Regions from separate parts of the Mesorhizobium sp. WSM3864 genome, predicted to be linked through region 1. Evidence: predicted binding sites of a transcription regulator. Region 1 holds the regulator's gene; the other holds the start of a gene.

Region 1 (4,426 bases):
GTCGAGAAGACCGGCGGCAAGTCGGGCGACTACAAGGCAGGTCCTTAGCATGGCTTTGCTTCCGGTCGCCGAGGCGCTCCAACGCCTGTTGGACGGCGCGACCGCGCTGCCAGGCGAAAGCGTGCCGCTGGCCGACGCGGCCGGCCGGGTCCTGGCCGACCCCGTGGTGGCTCTGCGCACCCAGCCGCCCTTCAATGCGTCGGCGATGGACGGCTACGCCGTACGGGCCGCCGACGTAGCCTCGGCGCCCGCCCGGCTCTCCGTGATCGGCATGGCCCCCGCCGGGCGTGGCTTCACCGGCTCTGTCGGCAAGGGCGAGGCCGTGCGCATCTTCACCGGCGCGCCGCTCCCCGAAGGCGCCGATACCGTCGTTATCCAGGAGAATGTCCGCGATCTCGGCGGCGGCAGCATCGAAGTGACCGAGCCGACCGCGGAAGGACGCAACGTCCGTCGCCGCGGGCTCGACTTCTGCGAGGGCGACCTGCTCCTCGAAAAAGGCCGCCAGCTCGATCCGGCGGCGCTTTCGCTGGCGGCATCGGCCAACCATCCGAGTCTCAACGTGGTGCGGCAGCCGCTGCTCGCCATCATCGCCACCGGCGACGAATTGCTGCCGCCGGGCAGCGCGCTCGGCCCCGACCAGATCATCTCGTCGAATGCCTATGGCGTCACAGCTACGGCCCAGTCGGTCGGCGCGCGCGCGCTCGACCTCGGCATTGCCGCCGACCGCAAGGACGCGATCGCGGCCTTGGTCAAGAAGGCGGTCAAGGCCGGCGCCGACGTCATCGTCACGCTTGGCGGCGCCTCCGTCGGCGACCACGACCTGATCCACGACGTGCTGACCGGCGAAGGCATGCAGCTAGACTTCTGGAAGATCGCCATGCGTCCCGGCAAGCCGTTGATGTTTGGCCGGCTCGGCGACATTCGCTGCATCGGCCTGCCCGGCAATCCCGTCGCAAGCCTGGTCTGCTCGCAGCTGTTCCTGAAGCCGCTTCTGGCGCGGCTGGGCGGCCGGTCCTGCCGGCAGGAAATCCGCACGGCCCGGTTAGGCGCCGCAATGCACGCCAACGATCTCAGGCAGGACTATGTGCGCGCCGTGGTCCGCGAAGATGCGGGGGCGCTGATCGCAACACCGTTCGGCATCCAGGATTCCTCGATGTTGAGGATGCTCGCCGATGCCAATGGCCTGATCGTGCGCCAACCCTTCGCACCGGCGGCTGAAGCCGGCGAGGAATGCAGCATTCTGATGTTACGCTGAACAAAACGTCAACACATTCACTAAACTTTAAACGGTTGCGGAACACAACTGGAACAGATAGTGTTTGTTCTGGGTTTGTTTTTCTGATTCTGGTTTCAGAACCCATGGGGGCCGCCATGCTGACGCGCAAACAACATGAACTGCTGATGTTCATCCATGAACGGCTCAAGGAAAGCGGCATTCCGCCGTCTTTCGACGAGATGAAGGAAGCGCTCGACCTTGCCTCGAAATCGGGCATCCACCGCCTGATCACGGCGCTGGAGGAGCGCGGTTTCATTCGCCGGCTGCCGAACCGGGCGCGTGCCCTTGAAGTGCTGCGCCTACCTGACTCGATCGCGCCCGGCCTCAATGCGGCGAAGAAATTCTCGCCGAGCGTCATCCAGGGCGGCCAAGGCAATCTCGGCCGCCAGATCAAACCCGCGGCGCCCGCCCGCACGCCGACGCCCAGCAATGACGACGACGCCGTTTCAGCCGTCTCTATCCCGGTGATGGGTCGCATTGCCGCCGGCGTGCCGATCGACGCCATCCAGCACCAGACGCATTCGATCACAGTGCCGCCGGACATGATCGCCGGCGGCGAGCACTACGCGCTCGAGGTCAAAGGCGACTCGATGATCGAGGCCGGCATCTTCGACGGCGACACGGTCATCATCCGCAACGCCAGCACTGCGAGCCCCGGGGAGATCGTCGTGGCGCTGGTCGACGACGAGGAGGCGACGCTGAAGCGCTTCCGCCGCAAGGGCGCCTCCATCGCGCTCGAGGCTGCCAATCCGGCCTATGAGACGCGCATCTTCGGTCCCGATCGCGTCAAGGTTCAGGGCAAGCTAGTCGGGCTCATCCGCCGCTACTGAGGGGCTGCGGCTTGGCTTCCGGCTTCTCGGGCTTCTTGTAAGGCGCCAGCCCCCTGGCCTCACGCGAGTAGCGCCGCTGTTCGTGCCAAGGGCGGTACGGTTTTTCGACGGCGTATTGAATGGTTGCTCGCGCCGTCGCCGATTGCGGATCGAAGAAGACAGCGGCACTGCCGTCGCGCGCAAGTTGCCGCTTGGTGACGACGAGGATACGTGGATCGCGGCAGGGATTGTAGGCCGTGGCGTCGTTGATGACGATGAGGTCCGCGAAGTCGCAGGCAGGCCGGGCAGCTTCACGGTTCTCGGCGAGCGCGACGATTGCGCCCGATGGATGCCGGCCAATGCAGAGATCGCCCGTGCAGTAAAAGGGCGATCCAGGCGGCAGGTCGACGGGATCGGCCAAGTCCAGCGTGCCCTTGGCGAATGTCTCCGGCGGCACGATCGTTTCGGCCTTGAGCGCGCGTTTCCAGTTATCGGTGGTGAACTCGTTGGAGCGGGCACGATTGACGGCGAGTTCGCCCCCGCCGATCGGCATCGCCACCAGATGCGCGTCCTCCGAGATCAGCAGGTCCGGCGTGCGCACCTGCGGGATGATCATGACGGCCGCGGCAGCGAAAGGAATTGCGGCCAGCCTGAGCCACGTAGTCGCCATCGTAGCGATGACGAGCGCGATCGTCGCCAGCAGCACCGAATGGATCGAGATCAGGCCCACGGCATCGACCGGCGACCACTCCGAAATCCAAGCCGAGATCGCGATCATCGCCGCCAGGCCGTTGCCCATCAAATAGAGGAAGGGCCCGTCGAAGCCGAACGGCATCATGACCGCGCTGGCGACGGCGAGAAACATCACGATCGTGACGATCGGCATGATCGCGAGATTGGCCAGCAGGCTGAGCGGCGAGACGCGCTGGAAATGCCAGATGGCAAACAGCGCCGTGGCACTTCCGGCAATGATCGACGTCATTGCGGCGCCACCTGCTCCGACTGCCAGTTTGTGCGACATGAACCGCAGGAACGAACGCTTTGCCGGCGGCGCTCTCACCTTGCCGGCGCGGTAGTCGGACCAGCCGGCATAGGCGCCGACAAGGGCGGCGGTTGCCGCGAACGACATCTGAAAGCTCGGGCCAACCACTTCATGCGGCGACACCAGGATGACGGCGATGGCCGAGATCGCCAAGTTGCGCATCGTCAGCGCGGCGCGGTCGAAAAGCACGGCGATCAGCATGACGGCCAGCATGATGAAGCTTCGCTCGGCGGCGACCACCACGCCAGAGATGACGAGATAGGCGGCGATCGACATAAGCGCGATTGCCGCGGCATATTTCTTCACTGGCCGGCGTGACGAAAAATCCGGGAACAGCGCAAAGGCGCCGCGCAGCAGAAGCATGACCGTGCCGGCGACCAGCGCCATGTGGAGGCCCGAAATCGAGATGATGTGATAGATGCCGGTCCGCCGCATCGCCTCGTTGATGTCCTCGGGAATGCCGGCGCGCACGCCGACGATCAGTGCAGCGGCAATCTCGCCTTCGGCTCCGCCAATGGTGCTTCTGATGTGATCGGCAATGTTTTCGCGCGCGTTCTCGATGGCTGAGGCGATGCTCGTCTGAGCGATCGGGTCGGTTGGCGGAATGAGTTTCGGGTCGCCGAGGAAAAATCCACTGCCGCCGATGCCGGAAAAATAGCTGTCGAAGGAAAAATCATAGCTTTCGGGACGGACCGGCCCGGTCGGCGGCAGAAGCCGCGCGTAACCCGTCACCAGCGATCCGGCCTTCATGCCGGCCGAGATCCTGCGTGCCGAGAGCCTGACGCGATCCGGCGCGTAGCGCAGCTTTGGATGCGCGGTCGAGACGAGATCGATGGTTAGCCTGACGCGGCCATTGGCCATTTCCTCGGCGATGACGACGCGGCCTGTCAGCCGCGTCTGGATTTCGGAGCCGAGCATCGGTGTAGAGGCGCGCCAGGTCTCGACCTTCGCGGCGACGAATCCCAGCGCGCAAAACAACGCCGCCATAAAGACCAGGTGTGTCTTCAGCCAGGGACGCGAAACGGCCGCGCAGAGAGCCATCAGCGCCACCGCCGCCATCGGTCTGTAAAGATCCGGCTCGGCGCTCAAGGAATAATAGAGTATCACGCCGGCGGCCAGGAACACCGGCACCAGCAGGAAGCCGATGCCGCGGTCGAGCTCGGTGGAGGCTGCCTCGGCCACACCCCGGCGAAACGCGGAAAACGAGGCACGGCGGAACCACCTGCGGATTAAGTCGATGGCTGCCGGCGGACGAGCTTGCAGCGAAGCATCGCCGTCCGGCGGCAAAATTTCGGCGGC
Region 2 (4,426 bases), on a different contig from region 1:
ACCAGACGTGCAGGTTCTTTTTCGCGCGAGTCAGGCCGACATAGGCGAGGCGGCGTTCTTCCTCGAGGCCGGAGCGGCCGCCTTCGTCCAGCGCGCGCTGATGCGGGAACAGACCTTCCTCCCAGCCGGGCAAGAATACGGTCTCGAATTCAAGCCCTTTCGCCGAATGCAGCGTCATGATCGAGACCGCATCGAGCGATTCGCCCTGCTCGGCCTCCATGACCAGCGCGACATGCTCGAGGAAGGAACGCAGGGATTCATACTCCTCCATGGAGCGGATCAGTTCCTTGAGGTTCTCCAGCCGCCCGGGCGCTTCCGCCGAACGCTCGTTCTTCCACATGTCGGTGTAGCCGCTCTCCTCGAGGATGGTCTCGGCGAGCTCGGTGTGCGGCGTGGTCTCCAGCGCCTTCTGCCAGCGCTCGAAATTGGCCGCGACCTCGCGCAGCGCGGCGCGCGGCTTCGGCTTCAGCTCGTCGCTTTCGGCGAGCGTCGCCGCGGCCTCAAGCATCGGGATTTGCATGGCGCGCGCGGTGTCGTGGATCTGGCGGATGGTGGCTTCGCCGAGCCCGCGCTTCGGCACGTTGACAATGCGCTCGAAGGCAAGGTCGTCGCCGCTGTTGGCGACGACGCGGAAGAAGGCCAGCGCGTCGCGGATTTCCAACCGTTCGTAGAAGCGCGGACCGCCGATGACTCGGTAGCTCAAGCCGAGCGTGATGAAGCGGTCTTCGAAGGCGCGCATCTGGAAGGACGCGCGCACCAGGATCGCCATATCGTTGAGGTTGTGCTTTTGCCGCTGGTAGGCCTCGATCGCCTCGCCGATGGCGCGCGCCTCTTCCTCCGAATCCCAGGCGGCATGGACATGCACCTTGTCGTCCTCGGGGTCGTTGCGGTCGGTGAACAGCGTCTTGCCGAAGCGGCCCTCATTGTGGGCGATGAGATGCGAAGCCGCACCCAGTATATGCGCGGTGGAGCGGTAGTTGCGCTCCAGCCTGATGATGGTGGCGCCGGGAAAATCCTTGTCGAAGCGCAGGATATTGTCGACCTCGGCGCCGCGCCAGCCATAGATCGACTGGTCGTCGTCGCCGACGCAGCAAATGTTGACAGTGGATTGACGTCGGTTTCCCTCCCCCTTGAGGGGAGGGTGGCCGGGTGAAGCCCGGTCGGGAGGCGTCCTCGCGGCAGTGCTCGACGCTCCGGCGCCTGATGACTGGGCGGCGCCTTCCGCGGCGACCCCCTCCGTCCGCTTCGCGGACACCTCCCCCTCAAGGGGGGAGGATTGCGGCCTCTGCGCCAACAAGCGCAGCCACATGTATTGCGCGGTATTGGTGTCCTGGTACTCGTCGACCAGGATGTATTTGAACTTGCGGTGATAGTCCTTCAGCACGTCCGGATAGGCGCGGAAGATGCGGATCGGGTGATAGAGGAGATCGCCGAAGTCGCAGGAATTCAGCGTCTGCAGCCGTTCCTGATAGGCCTTGTAGAGCTGGCGCCCCTTGCCGTTGCCGAAGCTGCCCGCGTCGCCTTCCGGAATCTCGTCGGGGCCAAGGCCCTTGTTCTTCCAGTTGTCGATCATCTGCGCGAAGGTCTTGGCCGGCCAGCGCTTGTCGTCCAGACTTTCGGCTTGGATCAGCTGCTTGATCAGCCGCACCACGTCATCGGTATCGAGAATGGTGAAATCGGATTTCAATCCGGCAAGCTCGGCATGGCGGCGCAGCAGCTTGACCCCGATCGAGTGGAAGGTGCCGAGCCAGGGCATGCCCTCGACATTCTGCTCGCCGATCAGCAAGCCGATGCGCTGCTTCATCTCGCGCGCGGCCTTGTTGGTGAAGGTGACGGCGAGAATCTGCGAGGGAAAGGCCCTGCCGGTGGCAAGGATGTGGGCGATGCGCGTGGTGAGCACCCGCGTCTTGCCGGTGCCGGCGCCGGCCAGCACCAGAACCGGGCCTTCGGTCGTTTCAACAGCGAGCCGCTGTTCGGGATTGAGGCCGTTCAGATAATCGGGCGCACGGTTCTGCGCGTTGCGTGCGGCCATGGCGCGCGCGGCAAGACCGGATGGGGCGGCGGGCCGCGCATTCGGTTCGTCAAAAAAGGGCATGTCTTCCGAAAAGCCGGACATCGCCCCCGAATGTAGTGATTCGGCAGCGAAAGGCCAGAAGTGTCTCCGTTTTGTTCTAGTTGTTCCTGTTCGGGGCCGCCTTGACAGGCGCAACTTGCGAGAGAAAGCTGCCAACAGGGCAGGGACGGCAAGCCGTTGCCTCAGAGGCGCCGCAAGCGCGCAACAGTCGAAGGAGTATCGTCTTGGCTGTCACCATCACCTCCCTCGTCCTTTTGCTTATCGGCCTGGTCCTCGGCGGCGGCGGCATCTGGCTGGTGACGTTGGGTGGCAGCTGGTACTACCTGATTGCCGGACTGGCCTTCCTGATCACCGCCTGGCTCGTTTTCTGCCGCAGATCGACAGGGCTCTGGCTCTATGCCGCGATCGTGCTCGCCTCGCTCTGCTGGGCGGTGTGGGAAACCGGCTTTGATTGGTGGCAGCTCGGCCCGCGCGGCGGCATCATCGTTCTCATCGCGCTCTGGCTGCTGACGCCATGGGCCAGGCGGGGATTCACCGGTCCGGACGGACGCGCTCCGCTCATCCTGGCGGTGCTCGCATCGCTTGCAGTGGCCGGCTATTCGATGACCGCCGATCCGAAGGACATCGGCGGAACGCTCAACACCGATAAGGTGACGCCGACGGCCAATCTCGGCGGCGACATGCCGGCGGGCGAATGGCATTTCTACGGCCGCACGCCGTTCGGCCAGCGTTACTCGCCGCTCGCTCAGATCACGCCGGATAATGTCGCCAAGCTGCAGCCGGCCTGGACCTACCGCACCGGCGACATGAAGGGTCCGGACGACATCGGCGAGACGACCTATCAGGTAACGCCACTCAAGGTCGGTGATGCGCTCTACATCTGCACGCCCCACAATTTCGCCATCGCCATCGATGCCGCGACCGGCAAGGAGAAATGGCGCTACGACCCGAAGATCAAGCTCGATCCCAACCGCCAGCACCAGACCTGCCGCGGAGTTTCCTATTACGCCGATGCGAAGATCGCGGCGGGCCAGCCCTGCGCGGCACGCATCTACCTGCCGACTTCGGACGCCCGGCTGATCGCTCTCGATGCCGCGAACGGGCAAGTTTGTCCGTCCTTCGCCGAAGGCGGCACGCTGAACCTGATGGCCAACATGCCCTTTCCGAAGTCGGGCTATTACTACTCGACCTCGGCGCCGCTCATCCTCGCCGGCAAGATCATCGTTGGGGGCGCGGTAAACGACAATTATTCGACCGAGGAGCCGTCGGGCGTCATCCGCGCCTATGACGCGGGCACCGGCGCGCTGTTGTGGAATTGGGATTCCGGCAAACCGGATCAGACGACGCCGCTGCCGGCGGGGCAGAACTACACCAACAACTCGCCCAACATGTGGTCAACGGCGAGCGCCGACGAGAAGCTTGGCCTGCTCTACCTGCCGCTCGGCAACCAGACGCCCGACCAGCTCGGCATGGGCCGCAGCGCCGATGTCGAAAAATTCTCCTCCTCGATCACTGCGCTCGACCTCAACACCGGACAGTTGCGCTGGGTGCGCCAGACGGTGCATCACGACCTGTGGGACATGGACGTGCCGGCGCAGCCGACGCTGGTCGACATCACGACGGGGAGCGGCGTGGTGCCGGCACTGGTAGGGCCGACCAAGCAGGGCGATCTTTATGTGCTCGATCGGCGCACTGGCGAACCGATCATTCCGGTGAAGGAAGTGCCGGCACCGGGCGGAGCGATCGAAGGCGACCATACCTCGCCGACGCAGCCGTCCTCCGACCTGTCGTTCAACCCGAAGCCGCTGACCGGCGCCGACATGTGGGGGATCACCATGTTCGATCAGCTGGCGTGTCGGATCGAACTGAAGAGACTGCGTTACGAGGGACGCTACACGCCGCCCTCGCTGCAGGGCACGCTGGTCTATCCCGGCAATTTCGGTGTGTTCAACTGGGGCGGCGTCGCGGTCGACCCGGTGCGACAGGTGATGTTCGGCATGCCGACTTATCTCGCTTTCACGTCGAAACTCATTCCGCGCGCGGACGTGCCGCCGCCCGGCGACACCAAGGGCAGCGAGCAAGGGCTCAACCGCAATGAGGGCGCGCCTTACGCGGTGGTGATGGGGCCATTCCTGTCGCCACTCGGCATTCCCTGTCAGGCGCCGCCCTGGGGCTATGTCGCCGGCGTCGACCTGAGAACCGGCCAGATCGCCTACAAGCATCGCAACGGCACCGTCTACGACATGACGCCGCTGCCCCTGCCGCTCAAGGTCGGCGTTCCAGGCATCGGCGGGCCGATGATCACGGCCGGTGGCGTTGCCTTCCTCGGGGCCGCGGTCGACGACTATCTGC

Evidence for each region. Region 1 encodes LexA, which represses DNA repair genes until DNA is damaged. Its sites were predicted from a motif close to TGTTCNNNNTGTGTTCNG; they were not measured.
Region 2: a site for LexA is predicted at 2,157-2,174, ahead of CK215_RS21610 (UvrD-helicase domain-containing protein). Genes of this name have one in related genera too.

The regions. Positions count from the first base shown of each region.
Region 1 covers NZ_NSGD01000001.1:667,912-672,337, reverse strand. The annotation lists gene moaC (cyclic pyranopterin monophosphate synthase MoaC) at 1-48, shown strand, start outside; gene glp (gephyrin-like molybdotransferase Glp) at 50-1,255, shown strand; gene lexA (transcriptional repressor LexA) at 1,372-2,106, shown strand; gene CK215_RS03300 (ComEC/Rec2 family competence protein) at 2,090-4,426, opposite strand, start outside.
Region 2 covers NZ_NSGD01000011.1:114,417-118,842, forward strand. The annotation lists gene CK215_RS21610 (UvrD-helicase domain-containing protein) at 1-2,116, opposite strand, end outside; gene CK215_RS21615 (glucose/quinate/shikimate family membrane-bound PQQ-dependent dehydrogenase) at 2,299-4,426, shown strand, end outside.